3 regions of the Exiguobacterium sp. A1_3_1 genome follow, and region 2 is predicted to be linked to each of the others. Evidence: riboswitches for the same ligand, from Rfam matches in the RefSeq annotation. Region 2 holds a riboswitch; each other region holds the start of a gene.
What was found. A riboswitch is a leader RNA that binds a small molecule or an ion and turns the genes downstream of it on or off. The one in region 2 is predicted to bind S-adenosylmethionine.

Region 1 (7,669 bases), on a different contig from region 2:
GACGTTTGACGAAACACCGGACAACCACGTCCGAATTTCTGAACTGGTCCTCGAGCGGGCGATGCGGCTCGTCGAACACAAGAAGGATGTCGTCATCTTGATGGATTCGATCACGCGTCTAACACGGGCCTATAACTTAACGGTACCGCAAAGTGGTCGGACGCTTTCGGGCGGAATTGATCCGGCTGCGTTCCATAAGCCGAAACGGTTCTTTGGTGCAGCGCGAAACATCGAACACGGTGGTAGTTTGACGATTCTTGCGACAGCACTCGTCGAGACAGGATCGCGCATGGATGACGTCATCTATGAGGAATTCAAAGGAACCGGCAACATGGAACTGCATCTCGATCGTAAGTTGTCAGAGCGTCGAATCTTCCCAGCGATTGACATTCGGAAGTCCGGTACACGGAAGGAAGAACTGTTGCTTCCGAAAGAGCAGCTTGATGCGCTTTGGGCGATTCGCCGGACGATGAATGAGTCGAACGAGTTCGTCGATACGTTCCTGCGTAAGATTCGTGATACGAAAAATAATGAAGAATTTTTCGTCGTACTTGAGAAAGAACAGAAGAAGGCGGTCCGACGCGCGCCAGCTAAACCACGTACCGTCAAGAAGGAAACGACGACAGAAAAATAACTATTGCGACGCATAAAAAAATCGTTTAGTATAGGAAGGTAACTTACTCTGGCTCAGCAAATGAACCAGGGCGGAAGGAGAGAAATCAACCATGAAACAAGGAATTCACCCTAACTACAACAAAGTAGTATTTATGGATTCAACGACTGAGTACAAATTCTTAAGCGGTTCTACTCGTTCTTCGAACGAAACGATCACTTGGGAAGATGGTAACGAGTACCCACTCATCCGTGTGGATGTGTCTTCAGACTCGCACCCATTCTACACAGGTCGTCAAAAGTTCAACGCGGCAGATGGTCGTGTCGATCGCTTCAACAAAAAATACGGCCGCAAGTAATTACTTGTTGGTTCTTAAAAAACAGCCTGCCTCCATTACGGAAGCAGGCTGTTTTTGTATAGACTGAATTGTGAACGATACGTGAGATACGTCTTCAAGACGAACGAGAAGGCGATTCCGCCAGCAATCCCGATTAAATAGGGCATGACTTCCGGATGTGCCAAGACATAGTCCATGACTTTATGGAACGAGAGATGGCGGCCGACGAAGTAACCGGCACCTAAGAACACGCTGATCCAAATCAAGGCACCTGTATACGCATAACTCGCAAAAACGCGAAACGGCATTTTTGAGACGCCTGCAAAAAAGGCAGAGAGTTGGCGGAGACCAGGTATGTAGTAACCGATGATCAAGACCGATTTTCCGTAACGACGAAAACCGGCTTCAGCGGAAAGAATATGTTTTTCTGAGATACGCATTTTCGGTCCAACGCGGTGTAGTAGTGGCATACCGAGTTTTAATCCGAGTAAATAGCTGATCGTCATCCCGATGCAACTGCCGGCGTAAGCGGCGAGAATCGTACCGACGAGTGGTAGATTGCCTTGATGCATCCAAAATCCGGACAAAACGAGCAGGGTCTCATCAGGAACCGGCAATCCCACGATACCACCTGCGAGAAGGACGGAGAGACCAAGGGCACCATATTGGTGCAGGATGTCATGTAAGAGATGATGAATCGGGGACACCTTCTTTCGTGAGAATCTTCTTCTTCAGTGTACAGGAAATAGGGGGCAGTTGGAATGAAAGGACAAAAATTCTAGGGAAAGAAAAAATGAATTTTGATTTCCGGAAGTCAACCCTTTTTCTCGATACCGTTTCGGGCTATACTCGTTAAAGTGACTATTTTTAGAGGACGGTGTCGGACGATGATGCATGTAATAAATCAGTACGGCTGGATCGAAGTAATTTGTGGCAGTATGTTTTCCGGGAAATCGGAAGAGTTGATTCGTCGTGTCAGACGGGCGCAGTACGGCAAACTGCCCGTGCAAGTATTCAAGCCGGCAATCGACGACCGGTACCATGAAGAGCATGTTGTCTCTCACGTTGGCAACTCTGTCGTAGCGATTCCGATGGCGACGAGTCGTGATCTTTATGCGGCAGTAGCAGAAGAAACACAAATCGTCGGGATCGATGAAGTTCAATTCTTTGATGATGAGATCGTACAAGTCATCGAAGCACTCGCACAAGACGGAAAACGCGTCATTTGTGCAGGCCTTGATCAAGATTTCCGGGCAGAGCCATTTGGGAAAATGCCTGAATTACTGGCGCGCGCAGAATTCGTGACGAAACTACAAGCCATCTGTCTTTCGTGTGGGGATCCGGCTTCCCGGACACAACGTTTGATTGATGGGAAACCAGCCAACTATGATGATCCGATCATCCTAGTCGGAGCGTCGGAATCGTATGAGCCACGTTGCCGTCATTGCCATGAGGTACCTGGAAAACCGAAGCCGCTCCAATCGGTGCAGCACCAAGAACGATAAATGAAAAAAGGCGAAGGCTGGGATATAACTCAGTTTTACAGATGATAAAAAGGAATTGCACATCCTGAGTGATGGCGATTCTTTTTTTTCGTTAAACTCAGCTAGTTAAGTCTCAGCTTCTTTTAGTCACTTTTTTAAACTCGAGATTAATGATAAAGAAAGCTAGGACTAAAAGAATAAAGTAACTAATTACTACTTGTAACAGTTCTTTATCGTGAGTTAGCTAACTCTAAACATAGAGTATATAAGTAATTAAAAAGACAATAAGGATTCATCAACTGAAAACTCTTACTGTTTTTCTCGTTTGTATGTAACCTTTCGAAGGTTTTTGGTGTAAGGTATAGTGTTTTTGAAGGATTTATTTAATGGATAAATTGAAAAGATCAAACAACGATAACTGTTGATGTAAGGAATTGGAGGTAAACAAATGAGTAAATACCATAAATCTAGCATACGATTAGTTTTGATTGTATTAGTTACAGTCACAATCTTGTATTATGGTTTTAACTTTGAAATAGGGTACGGGATAATCTTTTTAATCGCAGCTGTTGGGTGTACCATTTATCTTAACTTTAAAGCAGCTAAAAAAGAAAAAAGTGAGAAAAAAATCCTATAATTAAATATGGGAGTTTCAGCTTGTAGACAACCCCTCACTTCGTAATTGAAATGAGGGGTTGTTGTATGTATTAATTACTAAAATGTTAAAGAAACGTGGATTCCCTGAGGGATCCAAGGACCAATTTGTAGGCTTTTCGAGGTTCACGGTAATGAAAGTAAGCATTGCTTGAAGCGTCGTTTTTTCACTCCCCGGATCTGTTGTACTCTCCTGTATATGACGTCTTAATCTAATTTGTCTTTTTGCTTTCGGGCAACGCGTCTAATGTAGAGAAATAGGGTACCTATTCCTTCAACCCAAGACCTAAAAATTAACGGAATGTCATGTTAGTCTAGATCTCTTTGATGGTACGTCGCATGTAGGAAATACTAAATACATGTTGAAGAAGCGTCATCTTGATTAACAGGACGAGGTCGATGCTTGTCCCAGGAAAACGATTTGAAATGAACAAAGCGCAATCCTCCCATTAGAGAAAATTGCGCTTTGCTTACAATCTGTAGCAGCTATTTGCTTCCATATAGAAACGAATAGCTGTTTTTTTGATTCAGCCTGTTTCTTGCGAAAACTGACACGATTGTTCGATAAAGCGAATCGTCTCACGGACGATTAGATCCTGATCATGATCGAGTGTCGCGACGTGATACGAGTTGAGTAAACAGTAGCTTCGTTTATCATTCGTTCCGATGTGCTGGTGCAGATAATCTGAGCTCGACGGCGGAACGACGTGATCGGTCGCCGAGTAGAGAATCAATGTCGGTAGAAGGATCGATCCGAGGCGTCCTTTTGTCTCATCCATCAGACGGACGAGTTCAAACGCACAACGGCTCGGAACGAGGTCATAAATGATTTCGAAGGCTGCTCGCTTAATGTCCGGTGCCCCTTCCGGTAAGTACTGTGGACCGTCCTCGAACGAAAGTGCTTCATAGGATGGAACGGAGAGTGCAGCATTGATCGTAATGATGCCGGCAAACGGAATGCCGTCAGCGGCGAGTGACAGTGCAAGCGTCGCACCCATCGATTGACCGATGACGAAGACTTGATCGCATGTTTCTTGTAAACGTTCATAGCCGTCTTTCAGGCTTTGCTTCCAACATCGAGCAGTCGATTGTTCAAACTCGCGGACGTTCGTTCCATGTCCACGTAAGCGCGGGGCATAGACGGTAAAACCTTCAGCAGCAAATGCCTCACCGACGTCCCGGACACTTTGCGGAGTGGCGTTAAAACCATGACAGATTAGAATGCCGATCGATCCACCTTGAAAATAAAACGCTTCAGCACCAGTCAATACAGGATAGTTCATCATTACTATTTTTCCTCCATTCATGAAAAAAACTCGTCGACGTCACTGCTTGGACGCTCACGAGTTTTTCACCGTATCATCCAAAGCCGCGCTTTGCTGGTCGGAGCACCTTACAGATTGCAGGTTGCCGTGAAGTCATAGAGCCAGGTCTCTCGTTCACTCTTGATAAATATCATATTGGAATTGTCGGAATAATCATTGAAACGATGGTAGCACGTTCAAAAATGACTTGTCAAATCGTTCTTGACGAATCATGATCCGTTCAGTAAGCTAACTCATAACTTAATCATCCATCGATATGCGCCAAATGGATTATTTTTGAAAAGTTGGTTGACTTTTAAAGTTCCGACCCGTAATGTAAAAATTAGTTTTACGACATAAGCAACAACGCAACAACACACATACGAATTTCATACCGCAATACTTATCCAGAGAGGTGGAGGGACTGGCCCTACGAAACCTCGGCAACAGACTCATTATGAGCACTGTGCCAATTCCATCAGACAGATGTCTGAGAGATGAGTGGAGTGGATTCTGCCACTGTGCGGATCCAGGTCTCTTCTTGTTTCTCAAGAAGGGACCTTTTTTGTTGAATGAAGGGGGAAAACGGAATGATTGCATTTCATCAAGTCAAAAAAACGTACGTCACGAAAGATCAGACGATTGCAGCACTCGACGGTGTCGACCTGACGATCGAAAAAGGCGAAATCTTTGGTGTCATCGGCTTTAGCGGTGCCGGAAAAAGTTCACTGCTCCGCTGTGTCAATCTGTTAGAACGACCGACGTCAGGAACGGTGACGGTCGATGGGGAAGATTTAACGCAACTGTCTCCGAAAAAATTACGCCAAGCAAAACAACGGATCGGGATGATCTTTCAGCACTTCAATCTATTGAATGCGAACACGGTCTTTACGAATGTTGCAAAGCCACTCGTTCTCGCAGGCGTCAAGAAAGACGAGATTCGCCGCCGGGTGACGGAGTTACTCGAATTCGTCGATCTCGCGGACAAGGCGAATCATTATCCGGATCAATTGTCGGGTGGGCAGAAACAGCGCGTCGGTATCGCCCGGGCACTCGCGACGCAACCTTCCGTCCTCTTATGTGACGAGGCGACGTCAGCACTTGATCCCCAGACGACGCATCATATTCTTCAGTTATTAAAACGGATCAATGCCGAGTACGGGATCACGATTCTCTTGATCACCCACGAGATGGGCGTCATCCGGGAGATTTGCGACCGTGTCGCCGTCATCGAAGCTGGAAAGTTGATCGAGTCAGGAACGGTCTTCGACGTCTTTTCGAATCCAAAGACCGAGACAGCACGGAACTTCGTCCGGTCTGTCATGCATGACGAGATTCCAGCATCGATTCGTCAGTTGATCGAGTCGCGAAATGCGCATCCAATCTATAAGATTCACTTCCTTGGACATCACACCGGGCAACCACTCTTATCGCAAGTCGCAAAACGCTTTGACGTCGATGTCAACATTTTGCACGGGAGCATCACAGAGTTGCAGGATACGCCGTTCGGCACCTTGCTCGTCGAGTTGATTGGTGAGCCGGCTGAAGTGAAACGAGCGTTACAATACATCGATCAGGCACAGGTGACGGTCGAGGAGGTGCTCGCTGATGCTAGTTAACTACAGTGATATCTGGACAGCATTCTTGCAGACGATGACGATGGTATCCGTTTCGCTCTTGTTCTCGACCTTGATCGGCTTACCACTCGGTATCCTGCTTGTTGTCACGCGAAAAGGAGCGTTACTTGAAAATGTTCCGTTGTTCACGTTCTTCAACAGTATCGTCAATATCTTCCGCTCGATTCCGTTCATCATCCTACTCGTCGCGATCATCCCGTTGACACGGTTGATCGTCCAGACGTCGATCGGAACCGAAGCTGCAATCGTCCCGCTCGTCTTTTACGCTGCACCGTACATGGCGCGTCTGATCGAGAGTTCTTTACTCGAAGTCGATAAAGGCGTTCTTGAAGCAGCAGAAGCGATGGGCGCGACACCGTTTCAAACGATTTTCCGCTTCCTCCTACCGGAAGCACTCGGTTCACTCATCCTGAACTTAACGATCGCGACGGTCGGCTTGATCGGGGCATCGGCGATGGCAGGCGCCATCGGTGGTGGCGGTTTGGGTGACTTAGCAATTACTTACGGCTATCAACGGTTTGATACGAAAGTCATGATCATCACGGTCGGGATTCTCGTCATCTTAGTCCAAGGCTTACAGACGACAGGCAACATCGTCGCACGAAAAATCAGAAGACATTAATCAAGGGAGCGATTCAGCCATGAAAAAAGCAGTAGCAATTGGAGCAACACTCACGACGATTTTATTTGCCGGGTGCGCAGCATCAGGAGAAGACGAAAAGACAATCAAGCTCGGTGTCAGCGGTTCAGACACACAAGTTTGGGACTATGTCGCCAAAAAAGCAGAAAAGGAGGGCATCAAAATCGAGCTCGTCAAGTTCTCCGATTATGTCCAGCCGAACATGGCACTGGCTGAGGGTGAAATCGACGCCAATGCCTTCCAGACGATTTCCTACTTCAACGCTTTCAAGAAAGAACATAACTTGAAGCTATCGCCGATTGCGACGACTGTCATCGCACCGATGGGGATCTACTCGGATAAATACAAGGACGTCAAAGACATTCCAACTGGCGGGAAAATCGCTGTTCCGAACGAAGCGACGAACATGGGACGCGCCCTCTTGTTACTGCAAGAAGCCGGTCTGATCAAGTTACCGGATGACTTCGATGGCAACGGTTCGGTCGATAAGATCGTCGAGAATCCGAAGAAGCTGAAAATCGTTCCGATCGTCGCCGGGCAAACGCCACGCGTCTTACCGGACGTCGCGGCGTCAATCATCAACAATGGCATTGCCGTTGACGCTGGCTTCAACCCGATCAAGGACTCGATCGTCCATGAGAACGAGACAGCAAAACCATACATCAACATCATCGCGACACGGACGGAAGACAAGAACAAAAAAGAACTGAAAAAAATCGCATCGCTGTATCAACAAAAAGATGTCGCGGCCTTCATCAAAAAAGAATACAAAGGCAGTACAATCCCGACGTTCGTCCCACTAAGCGACATCGGCGAATAATTTCAAAAGGAGAGTGGATAGCATGACGACACCAGTACGCACGACATGGGTAGAGACGATTGAACAAGACATCGAACAAAAACGGGAATCGTACCTTGAGACGAGTCACCGAATTCATGCGACGCCGGAAATCGGGAACGAGGAATTCTTTGCTTCGCGGCTCCATGCGGAGCGTCTAAC
Region 2 (7,669 bases):
AGAAAACAGGTCCCCCAAGCAACCAACCGATGCCGCATGCCGTGACTTCCATGATCGTCCGCATCAGACGAATCGACGTTCCGAAGCGCTCTGCAAGTGTCAGCGTTAACCCATCACGTGGACCAGCCCCGTATCCGACAGCGACATACAGACCAGCGCCCATCCCAATGATGAAGATACCGAAAATCAGCCAGAGCGTATTCAACCAGATCGATTCAAAAGAGGGTAAGAGATGAGAACCAAGCACAAGATTCATGAAGACACCAACGAAAATCGCGTTGACGAGCGTTCCGATTTGCGGTGTGACGCGGTCTAATGCGTACTTAACGAAAACGAGTAATAGACCGACAAGCAAGATGATCGTTCCGACGGATAGCGGCGTCTTTTTTTGGAGACCGAGATGCAATACATCCCACGTCGAGACACCGAGTTCAGCTGTGATCATCATCGATGAGCCAAGGGCGAGTAAAAATAAACCAAGTAGGAAGAGCCCCCACTTTAACGTAGCGCGTAACAACCAGGAAGCACGATGACGCGTCATGTCTGGCACCTCATTTCTTAAAAATAATTGATTTGTTAACTGTATCATGAGGAAAGTGGAAGAAGAAAGACGAAATTTTCCGTTTTTTACATCCTAAGTAGGAGGGGAAGGATAAAAGAGAAACGTATACTGAAGAAAAAGGAGGGAGAAAAATGAAAGCGATCCGGCACCTGATTCGTTTTACATACATAGAAGCCATCTGTTGCGTCTTTCCCGTGATGATTTTTGCGGCGCTTGCTCTTTCACGTTATCTTCCTACTGAACCGGTTGCTCGATATGATCTTTTGTTGCTTTGGTGTATTCTCGTCCAAATCGTCTTACTCGTCACGCGTTATGAAACGATGGAAGAATTCAAACTGATCTTATTGTTTCACGTCATTGGTCTAGCCCTTGAACTGTTTAAAGTGAACGTCGGATCTTGGAGTTATCCGGAAGACGCTTTGACGAAAGTGGCTGGTGTTCCCTTGTATGCAGGATTCATGTACGCAAGCGTTGCGAGTTATGTCTGCCAGGCGTTTCGGCGATTTCATTTACGATTTATAGCATTTCCACCACCTTGGCTTGCGATCAGCGTCGGGAGTCTCGTCTATCTCAACTTCTTCACCCACCACTGGATCTTCGATGCACGCTGGCTATTGATGGTCCTCGTCGTTCTCGTCTTCTATAAGTCATGGGTTCATTTTACGATCGAGCAAACGATCTACCGGATGCCGCTCGTCCTGTCCTTTTTATTGATCGCCTTTTTCATTTGGATCGCGGAGAACATCGTAACGTTCTTTAAAGGCTGGGTCTATCCGCATCAAGAAGGCGGATGGGCAGTCGTTGATCTTGGAAAATTGTCTTCTTGGTTCCTGCTTGTGATCATCACGGTTTTGATCGTCATCGTCGCAAAATATAAGCGTCAGGATCCGGCTGTGGAAATTCAACAACGTACCTAAACAAAAAAACAACCAGGCTGTTTTTTTGAACTACTTCCGCGTTTTTTCGTTGCTATAGTGAAAAAAACGCAAAGGAAGTGGTCATGGATGATGCAACAGGTGATGGAACGAGCAACTGAATTGGTACAGATGAAATTAGCGGCCGTGGAGCGGTATGAAGATTGGCAACTCTGGCTCGACGAAGTAAACGGAATCGATGAATGGGTCAAGATGTCAGCGTATTATGCACCGCGCGACGTTCAAGAAACATTGGTCATCGATGAAGCAATAGAGCTAGAGCAGACCATCGTCATGCCACCGCAAGTACCGGTCGAGCCAGTACGCAAGCAACGTTATGCCTATACGTTTCAGCGGGGGTTAAAAGGCGGTACTTTACTAGAATGGTCGGGCAGTCATATTTCTGAACGAGACGTCCGCGATTGGAATCTCGAGCACGGCATGGAAGTCCGGGTCCGTGTCGATCGTCAGGATGATCAAAAAACGATATGTCGTATCGAAGCCGTCGTCTCGACGGAGCGAATGAGAGAGAATCCGGAACGTGTCGTGTTTGAACAAGCAATCGTCAAAGCACATGGAATCATTGAGGAAACGGTGAATGGTCCACTGCAAGATGAGTCGGGTAGATCGTTCTATTATGTTGTACCGGTAGAAGACATGCGCTATTTCCGACTAGAAGCAGGGCAACTTGTCGATCTCGTCATGTGGCGGGGACGGAAGGATACATTAACGATTGCTTGGAAGCATCCGTTCACGTTTGAAGAGCCGATCGTCAACGCATCATCCAACCGTCCGTCAGCGATAGAACAACAGGTAGTGAAGACGCCTGTGACAACAAAAAAGTCAAATCGGTATGCACGAAAAATGAAACGGCAACCGGTGCCGAAAGCTAAAAAAGCGCAGCGTCGCGTCCGTATGCCAAAAGAGCAAACGATTGAACCGATCGTAACAACAGCCGTACCGGGACAATTGATGGATTTCGTTGATAAGACACCGTTAGATTTCACGCGCTTCACAGGCATGCGTCTTGTTATCGTTGGAAACGAACAACAGACCGCTGTCTATCGTGAGTTCTTTGCGCCGACGGGGATCGAATTAATTCATCTAGCAGGGGACGCACAGTCCGCGAAAAAGATTGCTTATCTCGCCAAAAAGACGGACGCGATCGTCGTCGTGACGAGCCGTGTCTCTCATGCAGCGAGTGCACATGTCATCGCTCAGGCGAAAAAGCATGGTATTCCATTCGCGATGGAACGCCTCGACGGTCGACGTTCGTTATATACAGCGTGTGAGCGGCAACTTGAGCGCGCTTGGTTGAAACAGAAACAAGAGGGGAAATTATTGAAAAATCAGTGAAACATTAGAAGTTATTAGCCGTAGAGTAAGGTGAGAACTTATTTTTCAAGGAGGACCTTACTCATGTCATCTCAATTAAAAAAAGCAGCGAAGGAGTCGCTCAGCGGTCGTTGGGGATTCGCAGTCCTAACAGTTATTCTGTTTAGTATCATTCAAGGTGTGCCTGGATTATTTGGATCAGATATAGATGAACCAGCTAATACGATGGATCTCGTCGTATCGTTGGTATCGATTTTATTAATCCCGGTCGGAGTCGGTTGGACTTGGATTGCGATGTCGATTGCTCGCGGAGAAGAAACGAAAGTGACGGATTTATTTGAACCATATGGTATGTTTTTCAAAGTGATTGGTCTAGCCATCGTACAACTCTTTTTTATCTTCTTATGGTTACTGCTATTAGTCGTACCGGGAATCATTAAATCATTTTCTTACATGCTAACGTTCTATATTTTGCGAGATGAACCATCGATTGGTATCTTAGAGGCCATTACACGCTCCCGAAAAATGATGGACGGGCATAAAATGGAAGCATTCCTTCTTCTACTGTCGTTTATTGGTTGGGCTCTTTTAGGAATCGTTACCCTCGGCCTAGCATTCTTGTGGATTACACCATATTTCAGTGTTACCTTTGCAAAATTTTATGATCGTGTTCGTGGTGAACAAACGCCAGAGCCAACATCAGATTTCGTCGCACCATATTAATACCGGATCCCGACACTACGTCGGGATTTTTTTATGTGTGAAATAATTCCGATGGGAAAAGACGGTTTAATAGTTGCTTTAGTTCAGTGAATTTTGTACGATGAATGCAACACATCTTATCTAGAGAAGTCGAGGGACTGGCCCGAAGACACTTCAGCAACCCCGCCGTGGCGGAAGGTGCTACTTCCAGGAAGGGATACCTTCCGAAGATAAGAGCGGACAGGACAAGATACCGTCGCTCTTTTCGAACTTCGAAAAGAGCGTTTTTTTATGATAAGGGGGACGATGGAGTGGAGTATGGTTTTTGGTTACCGATTTTTGGGGGATGGTTACGTAATGTCGAGGATGAACAGATGCCACCGACCTTCGATTATGCGAAACAAGTCGCACAAACAGCAGAACGGATCGGCTTCTCGACGACGTTGATCGCGGAACTGAACTTGAACGATATTAAAGGCATCAAGGAACCGAGTCTTGAGGCATGGACGACGGCAGCAGCGATTGCTGCAACGACGGAACGCCTTGAGATCATGACAGCGGTTCGTCCCGGGTTCCATAATCCAGCGACGACAGCGAAGATGGCGGCAAACATCGATCAGTTGAGTGGTGGACGCTTTACGCTCAACGTCGTTTCAGCGTGGTGGGCAGAGGAAGCGAAACAATACAACGGTATCTTCACAGCGCACGATGAACGCTATGCTCGGACGGAAGAGTTCGTCACGGTCATGAAAGGACTATGGGCAGATGCGTCACCGTATAGCTTCTCCGGTCATCACTACACGATCGAGCAGGCGGAACTCCATCCGAAGCCAGTCCAGCGTCCAGGCATCAAGCTCTACGCTGGTGGAGAGAGTGAAGCTGGAAAACGAACGATCGTCGAACACTGTGATGCTTATGTCATGCATGGGGGTACTGTTGAAGAAGTAGCCCATAAAATCAATGATATGAAAGTACGCCGGGAAACGACGGGACAAACGCCGCTCGAGAGCTTCGGTCTTGCGGCCTACATCATTTGTCGGGATACGGAAGAAGAAGCACTTCTTGAATGGCAACGCATCACGGACGTTAAGGAAGACAGCGCCGGTTATGCCGGTTATCAGGATTTCATCAGTAAATCGCAACTGGAGCAACAGGTCGAACGAAACGATTATTCCGTCTCGAACCGTGGTCTACGTCCGAATTTAATCGGAACACCAGAACAAATCGCTGAACGGATTCTAGCATTCGAAGCTGTTGGTGTCACGTTACTCTTATTACAATTCTCACCACAACTCGAAGAAATGGAACGCTTTGCTCGTGACGTAATGCCACTGGTCGAAGCGAAACGAAAGGTAGGTCAACAATCATGACAAAAATTCATATTCTCCACGAAAATCAAGAATGGACGGACCATCTCATCAAACGTCTCGAAGAACTCGAGTTACCGTATGAAGAGTGGCACTTGAATGAAGGGATCGTTCCGCTGGACGAACTGCCGCCAGAAGGCGTCTTTTACAGCCGCATGAGTGCCTCTTCGCATACGCGGGGGCATCGTTACGCGCCGGAGTTGACGGAAGGGGTCCTCGCTTGGTTAGAAGAGCATGACCGGACTGTCTTTAATGGAACGCGTGCGCTTCGTTTAGAAGTCAGCAAAGTCAATCAATACACGGCGTTGCGTAAGGCTGGGATTCGTGTACCGAAGACGACGGCTGCCGTCGGACGCGATCAAATCGTACAAGCAGCAAAAGAAATTGGCGTTTCGTCATTCATCACGAAACATAACCGGGCTGGGAAAGGTCTCGGCGTCCAGCTGTTCCACTCGATTGAAGCACTTGAAGCTTATCTCGACGGTCCGACATTCGACGAACCAGTCGATGGCATCACGTTGATTCAAGAGTATATTCAAGCACCAGAACCGTACATCACACGTTGTGAGTTCGTAGGTGGAAAGTTCGTCTACGCGGTTCGAGTCGATACATCAGAAGGTTTTGAGCTTTGCCCAGCGGATGCATGTGTAATCGACGACTTGTTCTGCCCAGTTGGTGAAGAAGCACCGCAAACACCGATGAAGTTCCAAATCGTTGAAGGCTTCGATGACCCAATCATTGAAAAATATGAAGCATTCCTCCAAGCGAACCAAATCGCGGTCGCCGGTATCGAGTTCATTAAGGATACGTCAGGTACGATCTATACGTATGACGTCAATACGAATACGAACTATAATTCGGATGCTGAGGCAGCTGCAGGACGCTACGGTATGCTCGAACTAGCGAAGTTCCTCGGTGCAGCCCTTGAAACAAGCACAGTAAAATAAGAATCTGCTCTCGCCCTGTCGCCGGACGTTACAAGACCGGATGACAGGGTATTTCTATAGAAAAAGGGGGCAGGTGTATGATTACGTGGAGAGAAGAACGACAGCTCGATATTCCGATTGAAGAAGCATGGCACTTGTTTGATCACACGCGACTGCAGCGTTTGATTCCAAATGTCGTCCAGCACGAGGTGATTGAACGAAAACCGGGTGTCGTCGGTTCGACCTATCGCCAAACGTATATGCAGGGCAATCGACTCGAAACCTATATCGTGACCGATTTAGCCTATACGAACGAGCCGGACTTCAAGCAAAATACGATTGGATTCACATTGGCTAAAATATTCAAGATCGAGATGACCTTTACGCTCAAACCGATCGACCATGATCGCTGTCTGTTGATCTATACGGGAAAAAATGAGGGGGCGAACTTTGTTGGAAAAAGTCTCTTGTCACTCGGTGGCGAGCGGGAGAACGAGAAAATCGTTCATGGACTGCTGCAACGTGTGGAAGAAGAGGCAGCAAAACAAAAGAAGAACAACGCATAAAAAAACGGATTCCCGCGCTTGGGAATCCGTTTTTAGTATCTTATCGATGCGTATACGATTTATGACCGCTCGGTAAACCAGAGAGGTAACCGACACCACCTGTTTTTTGAATCCCGATGCCGTCTTTCATCGCTTGTTCGAGCGCTTTTGGATCGACGGCCGTGATTTGTTTCCCTGTCAATGCTTCACCTGGGTGCTGGTAGTTGCTCAAGAGATAGCTATACCCACCAACATGATCGAGTGAACGGAGACCAGTTGCTTCCGCTCCGACTGGAACGGACAGAATCCGTGAAAGCTTCTTCGTCTTCAGATTATAGGCCCAAACGAAGTTATTCGTATGCAAGGAGCTATCTTCACCGATAAAGAGCGTATTAGATGTCGCGGAATAAGCGAGGTTATCTGGATTCGCGACGAGATCCGGATTCGCTGTGTTGCCGTAAGCATCCGGCTTCTTCAAATCTTCACCAATGACGAGTGCCTGCATATTCGTTGGTACGTAACGGCTGTCGATGCCTGTTGCACGGCCAAGATCGATTTCGAATGTTGCACCCGATTCGCGTTTTTCAAGCTGGATGTCGTCTTGGACAGCACCTTCTTGTTTTTCGGTACTGCCTGACACATAAGACAAGGCGATGTAGGCTTTTTTGTCTTGCTCGTTGACCGTGATGCCTTCCATCTTGTTGAATTCTGATGTTGCGCCAAGCAACGCACCATAACGGCGTGATTCAAGGAAGGCAGCTTCTTTTTCCTTACCAGGCTTGAGCTTCAAGTATTCGACTTTTTTGCTAGCAGCTGTTTTGACCGCTTTAAAGCCCGGAGTTGGCGCATCGGCTGTCTCAAAGATGTCGCTGAACTTCGTCCCTTTATCAATCAAGCGTTTGACTTCTTTATCGGAAGCATGACCAAGCTTGATCCATTCGATATCACCCGCTCCGCCTTCTGTTGCGCGTGTTTGTTTGAACTTCGCCGCGTAAAGTGTTCCTTTTGAGAAATCACGTTTTTTGTCCGCGACGTACATGAACATCATCGTATTGTTTCCGTCGTCACCGAAGATCGCTGTCTTTTGATCCGGCAGAATCTGCATCATCTCGTGCGAGAAACGACCTGTACTGTAGTGTTTGACTGCTGTCGCTTTCCCTTTTCGGTCGACCGAGATTTCCGGTGTGAAGCCGTAGAAGTAAGGATTTGCTTTTTCGGTCGTTCCGAAATAGTGCTCAGCGAAGGCATTTACTTCTTTATAAGCAGCTGACGTTTTGTCTGACTCAAACGCACGAGCATCTGGTTCATATTCCTCTGA
Region 3 (7,669 bases), on a different contig from region 2:
GATTTGGGAACATCTTCGCTTCGTCCCGCTTACAACCAATCAAATGACCGTGGGCATATTCTTTTCCGAGCAATACGAAGTATCCACCAACAGGTTTTCCGTCGATTTCCGCAATCAGTAACAATGGCTCACAGAGTGGATTCGCTTCAAATAATTGCTCAAAATAACTCGCCGTAAAATAGTAATGAGCCGAAGCATTCTTCCGGTCCATCGTTTCATGATACAACGCCAAAAAAACAGATAAATCGTCTCGTGTTCCTGTTCTAACGGTTAACGGTGAAGCGAGCGATTTACGAATCATACTTCTCGTTTTCTTATGGAACGTCTGCATGATTTCTTCTAGTGAGGGGCGCAAATCAATGCTCGTCGTATGACGGATGAAAGAAGCTTCCGTCCAGTTACGCATGAGTCGTTCATTGCCCGTCAACGGATTAAAGCGAATCATTTCCGAGACGACCGATTCTTGCTCCGCCCACCTTTCAAACGATAGACGTGCATGCTGCATTTCAGTTGCGGTTAAGCGACCGACGATTTCCGGTCCGCCGTAGCCATACGGCGTGATGAGATCTGAATAAGGCGTATCAAAAATCCGACGCTTTAAAAAGGGATAGAACAGTGTTCCCGCATGACCTTCATAACGGAATAACACCGCTTGCTCAGACGGTCTAGCGTTAAGCGTGACGTATTGGTGACTGTAGAAGATATCAAGAGGCTGTTGCTGTACGTGTGTCGTCCAAGTTGCGGCATCTGTGATGAATTGACACCTTTCCATTCGTGCACCTCCAGTCAAAAAGAAGCAACGTTCACATGAACTTTCTTTTCAAGTTCTTGATTAGAAAGTACCCGTTTCTTTGCCGAAATATTCCATATTAATAATGATTTGTTTTATAATTAGCGCATTAATGATGTAAAAAAAAGACAGCGAATCTAATGTCCGCTGTCTTACAGATGATGCTCATGATGTGATTTTAGGAATGGCACGAAGGAATACGACGCCTGCTAACAGAATCAATCCAATCAATGTCAAGAAGACCGCTGACATACCGGATAAATCGTAGATCAACCCTCCGACGGTCGGACTGATCATCCGTCCCGCTGAAGCGGCAATATTGACGTATCCCTGGAACTCTCCTTCTTTTCCGATTGGCGCGAGTCTCGCCGCCATAGCAGGAACCGCTGGCCAGATGAACATCTCACCAATCGTCAAAATGATCATCGCGACGAGGAACATCTTGAAGCCGCCTGCGAACGGAACGATCAGATAAGACAAGAGGAAGATTCCTGTACCGGTCATCAATTGTCGCTTCAAGTCATCTCCAAACCACCGGAGAATTGGTGTTAATAAAGGTTGTGCGAACACGATGAGTGCTCCGTTGATCGTCCAAAGAATCGAGTACTCGGAAATCGTGACACCGAGCGATTTCGTGTGTACGGCAAAGGTTCCTTGCCATTGCACATAAACGAACCAAAGTAAGGCATACCCGATCGAGACGAGCAACATCGTCCGTGCCGCACCGCGCGCAAGGGGTGTGCGTGTCGTTTCGATCTCGTCATGTGCCGCATGCATCCGCGCTGGTGCCTGAATCCAGGATAAACCGACTAACAAAATGATGGCAAAGGCGATGTAGAGGACGAGATTGGCGATGAAGATGTACTGAATCGAAAAGGCAGCGATTTGACCACTGACTGCTGTCCCGAGCGCTACACCGACGTTTTGTGCGACATAGATCGCATTAAAGGCACGGCGCCCGCCTTCCGGCCAGATGACACCCGTCATCGCGTAGATCGTCGGAAAAACCATCCCACCGACGAATCCAATCAATCCAAGCATCGCGACGTATCCGAGGTACGTCTGATGAAATAGCAACAAGCCAACGGAAGACAGGACAAGTCCGATGACACTGATGACAAGCGTCTTCTTGCCACCGAGACGGTCAAACGCTTTTCCACCTAAGTAGTTTCCGACGATTGCTAAGGCAGAGTTGACGAACAATGCCATCCCTGCTTTTGTCATCGACTCTCCTAAATATTCATGAATATATAATGTATTAAACGGCCATAAAAAAGAGGATCCCGTCGTATTGATGGCCATCGCAAGGACGAGGATCCAGACCGCTTTTGGTAATTTTGGCATACCTGTGGTCCTCCTATTTCATTCTCAACCTTGCCACTTTACGCAATCCGTCCCCTAACTGTCAAGCTACTTCGCTTTTCGTCAACGAATCAAAAAATGATATAATGCAGAAAGAATCTTGCACATACTGAACCATTACTAGAAAAACAGACTATAGGAACAGGAGTCTATGCCATGTCACTTGCCCGTGTATTACCTTATACGAAACAATTACTCGAGTCCGTTATCGAGCCCGGAGACTGCGTCGTCGATATGACTGCCGGAAATGGACATGATACACAGTTTTTAGCAGAACGTGTCGGTCCAGAAGGAAGGGTTCTTGCGTTCGACGTCCAGGCACAAGCCATTGAGGAGTCGACGCGACGTCTCGACGAAGCCGGAATGTTAGCACGCGTCGACCTTTACCATGAAAGCCACATCCATGTCGGTGCCCGTCTTTCGGACGAACAACGTCCTGTCCGCGCTGGTGTCTTCAATCTCGGATACCTGCCTGGAAGCGACAAATCAATCACGACGACCGGAGAAGAGACGCTTGAAGCACTCGATGCCCTCCTCCCGATCCTCGCTCCCGGCGGTCTTGTCGTCCTCGTCGTCTATCACGGTCACTTGGAAGGAAAACGAGAACGTGACGCTGTCCTCGATTACGTCACAGCCCTTGATCAGCAAGATTATGCCGTTCTCCAGTATCGCTTCTTGAACCAACAAAATCATCCCCCGTTCATCATCGCGATCGAGAAAAAAGTACGCGGATGATGGGCACAAAAAAGTGATGCCCCTTTTTTAGAGGCATCACTTTTGTTATTTCATTCTTCAACAAGCTTAAAGAACAACATTAATTTTTCTGCAAACCGTGTGTTCAACCGTTCGAAACTAAAATGCGGAAAACCGTGTAGACGTTGTAAGTAAATCTGATCGCCACCCATTTTCCGGCATACTTCAAGTGTCAGCTTGACGTCTGCGAACTGATCGTCCGGTGCATAAAAACAAGCCAAGTTCACACGCGGCAGTTTTTTTCGTTCTTCGTCATGTACGACGATCTCTTCTTCGATTTCCCGGTACTGTGCATAGGTCAGTTCACCGATGCGAACGGTATCTTCCGTACTTTGACCAAACGGCAACGTACCGAGTGGCGCATCGGGCCGGAAACGATCGAACGCACTTGCGAAGACTTGTTTGACGCCTCCGAGTTGTTTCGAAGGGTGCCAATCAAACAACGGTGAAATGAATGCAAGGCTTGCTACCGGTAATTCATATTCTTGCAACAGACGATTGACGACGAGTGCGCCCATGCTACAGGCGACGATATGAATCGGTAGCTTGCGTTTCCCGGCTTCACGTAATGCTTCTTTTAACAGTTGACCATGTTCTTCAAACGAGATACGACGTGGGGCGTCGACGAGCAATATTTCATACTCTCGTTCGAGTACCCGAATCAAAGCTTCACTCGGACGGGCACGCAGTTGTAACGGATAGACTAATACGATGATTCCTGTTGGTTGTTCAACCACAAACTCACCTCTTCACTTCATACTTCCTATTTACGATACCTTATTTCAAACGCACACAAAACCGTCCCAAGACGGATTTCACGAGGCGACATGGCGAAGGCGAATGACAGATTCTACTTGCCCAAAGACTTCTTCCGTCATCTCACTGAGTTCTTCAAAACCGAATGAGGTCAAGAACTGACGCGCTTTATAGTTACGTGCCTCCACATATACTTCGAGTGGGACGGCTCCTTGTCGTTCGAGTTCACGGATCAATCGTCGTCCGATTCCGTTTTGCTGATATTTCGGTAAGACGTACAGACGAATGATTTCCCACGTTCCCTCAACATCAACAGCATGAATGAAACCGACGATTTCCTCATCGATGATTCCGACATAAAAATACTCTCCCCGTGCTTCTTCTGCCGTCCGAATCGCACGAACAACCTCCTCTTGCGGATACGCTTCCTGCACGAAATGCGCTTTCGAGCGCTCGGAATAGATTTCTGCGTACGTATCCAACCAGGATGTGACGGCAATGTCATGAATACGTCCTGCATCGGCTGGAATAGCTTCGCGTATTTCCATAATCGGAACCCCCCTTTGTATTCATACGAATCGACTCATGTACTTTTACCCTCTTCTAGAAAAAACATTCGTTTCCTGCAAAGTTCCACGTAAACAAAAAAGTCCGAAAACCCGCGTAGGGTTCTCGGACTTTTTGATTATGCGAAACGTTTTGCCTGTTCTTCAAGAACTGCTGCTTTATCTGTTTGCTCCCATGGAAGCTCAACATCTGTACGACCGAAGTGACCGTATGCAGCTGTTTGACGATAGATCGGACGACGGAGATCAAGCATGTTGATGATTCCAGCCGGACGAAGATCGAAGTTTTCAGCAACCAATTCGACGAGTTGTGCTTCAGGAAGTTTTCCTGTACCGAATGTATCAACCGCGATTGATACCGGGTGCGCGACACCGATTGCGTACGCGAGTTGAACTTCTGCTTTGTCTGCAAGACCTGCAGCAACGAGGTTCTTCGCGACGTAACGTGCTGCGTATGCAGCTGAACGGTCGACTTTTGTTGGATCTTTACCAGAAAATGCTCCACCGCCGTGGCGTGCGTATCCACCATACGTATCAACGATGATCTTACGACCCGTCAATCCAGCATCTCCTTGTGGTCCGCCGATGACGAAACGACCAGTTGGATTGATGAAGAATTTCGTTGCTGCGTCGATGTATTCAGCCGGGATGACCGGTGTGATGACGTGTTCTTTCAAGTCAGCTTGAATTTGCTCAAGCGTAACTTCTTCCGCGTGTTGTGTCGAGATGACGATCGTATCGACACGAACCGGCTCGTTGTTCTCGTTGTATTCGACCGTGACTTGTGTTTTTCCGTCCGGACGAAGGTAGTCGAGTTGACCGTTTTTACGCACTTCTGCCAAACGGCGTGCGAGACGGTGTGAAAGCGAGATTGGAAGTGGCATGAGTTCTGGTGTTTCTTTCGTTGCGTAACCGAACATGAGACCTTGGTCTCCTGCACCGATTGCATCGATTTCTGCATCAGACATGCTACCTTCACGTGCTTCAAGCGCTTGGTCTACACCAAGAGCGATGTCTGCTGATTGCTCATCGATTGATGTCAATACAGCACATGTGTCCGCGTCGAAACCGTATTTCGCGCGTGTATAACCGATCTCACGAATCGTTTCACGAACGACTTTTGGAATGTCGACGTAAGTGGATGTCGTGATCTCACCTGCAACGAGAACGAGACCCGTTGTAACAGAAGTTTCTGCCGCAACACGCGCGTTTGGATCCGCTGCGAGGATTGCATCAAGAATTGAATCCGAAATTTGGTCACAGATTTTATCTGGATGACCTTCAGTGACTGACTCCGACGTGAATAGTCGGCGATTAAGGTTTGTCATGTATGACCCTCCCAAAAAAGAATTTGACGGTGTACTCATTTCCCCTAGTTGAGTGGGACGGTAAAATGAAAAAAACCTTTCCAAGTCCAAAAAATGGTCAGGGAAAGGTTGTGCGTTCTTCCTTTACCCTCTTATCGTTCGAAGTGTTTACTTCGCTTCAGGAGAGCACCTTTTCCCTCATTAATATGTGAATTAATGTAGGACGGTTGCCGGGTTTCTTCGGGCCTTGTTCCCTCCACCTGCTCAGAATAAGAGTATCCGTTACGAATTACATGATATAAAGTTGTAACTACTCTGTCAAGCAAGGTTTCAAATTCTAGTCGAAACTTTTTGAAAGAGATGTTAAACTGTTAATGCTGAAAGCGTTTCCAGATAAATAGAAATCAGCACTAGAAAATGATTGCTCTCTCTTTAGTATGTCATATATAATAAATGTGTCATACTAAATACAGTGAGCCAAAACCAACGTAGGGGAAAGGTGGGGTCAGGATGCCGATGACGGTCCTGAATATCGAAGAACTACTCAAGAAAGAGCATGTGTTCAAACAACTATCTGTTGCTGAACTTGTCGAACATGCGATTCGAAACGAAGAAGGTGTCCTTGCTGAGAACGGCGCATTATCTGTAGAAACGGGGAAATTTACAGGTCGTTCACCAAAAGATAAGTTCATCGTCCGTGATTCTTCCTGCGAGTCTCACATTGATTGGGGTCATGTCAACCAACCAATGGATGGAGACAAATTTGAACAATTGTTGCAAAAGGTTCTTCGTTACATGAACGAAGCTGATCATCTCTACTACACAGAAGCTGCTGCTGGAGCAGATACGCACTTCACCCTTCCGGTCCGAGTGCTCACACAATATGCTTGGCATAACCTGTTTGCCAAACAACTCTTTTTACGCGAGTATCCTGAAGTGGCTGCCTTCGAACCGTTCACGGTCGTCTACGCGCCACATTTCAAAGCAGATCCTGCCGTTGACGGAACGAACTCCGAGACGTTCATCGCGATGTCGTTCGAACACCGAATCGTCTTGATCGGTGGAACGGAATACGCTGGAGAAATCAAAAAGTCGATCTTTTCCGTCATGAACTACCTCTTACCACAAGAAAACGTCCTTTCGATGCACTGCTCGGCAAACGTCGGACACGAAGGCGACGTCGCCTTGTTCTTCGGTCTATCTGGTACTGGTAAGACCACCCTTTCAGCCGATGATAGCCGTCAATTGATCGGTGACGATGAGCATGGTTGGTCGCACGATGGTGTCTTCAACATCGAAGGCGGATGTTACGCGAAGACGGTCAATCTATCGCGTGAAAAAGAACCGCAAATCTTTGACGCGATCCGTTTCGGAACCGTCCTTGAGAACGTCGTACTCGACGAAGCCCGTCATCCTGATTACGATGATACATCGTTGACGGAAAATACGCGTGCTGCTTATCCGATTACGGCAATCGATAACATCGCTGTTCCGTCACGCGCTGGTCATCCGAAGACGATTGTCTTCTTGACAGCTGATGCGTACGGCGTCTTGCCTCCGATCAGCAAATTGACGAAAGAACAAGCGATGTATCACTTCCTATCAGGATATACATCAAAACTCGCTGGAACAGAACGTGGGGTCACGGAACCAGAAGCGACCTTCTCGACGTGCTTCGGTTCACCATTCCTTCCACTGATGCCTGAAAAGTATGCGACGATGCTCGGCGAATTGATTGATCGTCATGGTGTTACCGTTTATCTCGTCAACACGGGCTGGACAGGCGGTGCTTACGGAACAGGTAGCCGCATGAAGCTATCTTATACACGGACGATGGTCAACGCTGCCGTTAACGGCACACTTGCAACGATTCCAACAGAAGAACACCCGATCTTTGGACTTCATATGCCGCTCGAAGTTCCTGGTGTTCCAAGTGAGTTACTCAACCCGGTACGCGTCTGGTCGAATCCGGACGAATACGACACACAAGCGCGTTCGCTTGCTGAGAAATTCCAGAACAATTTCCTTCGTTTCGAGAGTGCGACGGATGCGATCAAGTCAGCTGGTCCGCGCCTATAAAGTAGAGTTTTCTGACTTGCATCAAAAAGATAGACACCGAATTTACATCAAGTAAC

Region 1: linked by a shared signal. The riboswitch ahead of F8N00_RS00880 (methionine ABC transporter ATP-binding protein) and the one ahead of F8N00_RS10125 (LLM class flavin-dependent oxidoreductase) in region 2 are both predicted to bind S-adenosylmethionine.
Region 3: linked by a shared signal. The riboswitch ahead of metK (methionine adenosyltransferase) and the one ahead of F8N00_RS10125 (LLM class flavin-dependent oxidoreductase) in region 2 are both predicted to bind S-adenosylmethionine.

The regions. Positions count from the first base shown of each region.
Region 1 is NZ_WBYY01000003.1:47,491-55,159, reverse strand. Features, by position in the region: gene rho (transcription termination factor Rho) at 1-634, shown strand, start outside; gene F8N00_RS00900 (type B 50S ribosomal protein L31) at 726-971, shown strand; gene F8N00_RS00895 (DedA family protein) at 1,007-1,657, opposite strand; gene F8N00_RS00890 (thymidine kinase) at 1,841-2,455, shown strand; gene F8N00_RS00885 (alpha/beta hydrolase) at 3,616-4,374, opposite strand; SAM riboswitch class I at 4,442-4,543, opposite strand; SAM riboswitch class I at 4,793-4,896, shown strand; gene F8N00_RS00880 (methionine ABC transporter ATP-binding protein) at 4,983-6,011, shown strand; gene F8N00_RS00875 (methionine ABC transporter permease) at 6,001-6,651, shown strand; gene F8N00_RS00870 (MetQ/NlpA family ABC transporter substrate-binding protein) at 6,671-7,489, shown strand; gene F8N00_RS00865 (M20 family metallopeptidase) at 7,512-7,669, shown strand, end outside.
Region 2 is NZ_WBYY01000083.1:911-8,579, forward strand. Features, by position in the region: gene F8N00_RS10105 (YczE/YyaS/YitT family protein) at 1-541, opposite strand, end outside; gene F8N00_RS10110 (DUF817 domain-containing protein) at 694-1,479, shown strand; gene F8N00_RS10115 (DUF2325 domain-containing protein) at 1,567-2,832, shown strand; gene F8N00_RS10120 (DUF975 family protein) at 2,896-3,534, shown strand; SAM riboswitch class I at 3,648-3,750, shown strand; gene F8N00_RS10125 (LLM class flavin-dependent oxidoreductase) at 3,825-4,883, shown strand; gene F8N00_RS10130 (ATP-grasp domain-containing protein) at 4,880-5,827, shown strand; gene F8N00_RS10135 (hypothetical protein) at 5,905-6,372, shown strand; gene F8N00_RS10140 (PhoX family protein) at 6,413-7,669, opposite strand, start outside.
Region 3 is NZ_WBYY01000025.1:1,010-8,678, reverse strand. Features, by position in the region: gene F8N00_RS04410 (peptidoglycan bridge formation glycyltransferase FemA/FemB family protein) at 1-772, opposite strand, end outside; gene F8N00_RS04405 (MDR family MFS transporter) at 956-2,134, opposite strand; gene F8N00_RS04400 (class I SAM-dependent methyltransferase) at 2,288-2,887, shown strand; gene F8N00_RS04395 (serine aminopeptidase domain-containing protein) at 2,938-3,642, opposite strand; gene F8N00_RS04390 (GNAT family N-acetyltransferase) at 3,721-4,209, opposite strand; gene metK (methionine adenosyltransferase) at 4,347-5,555, opposite strand; SAM riboswitch class I at 5,684-5,810, opposite strand; gene pckA (phosphoenolpyruvate carboxykinase (ATP)) at 6,045-7,613, shown strand.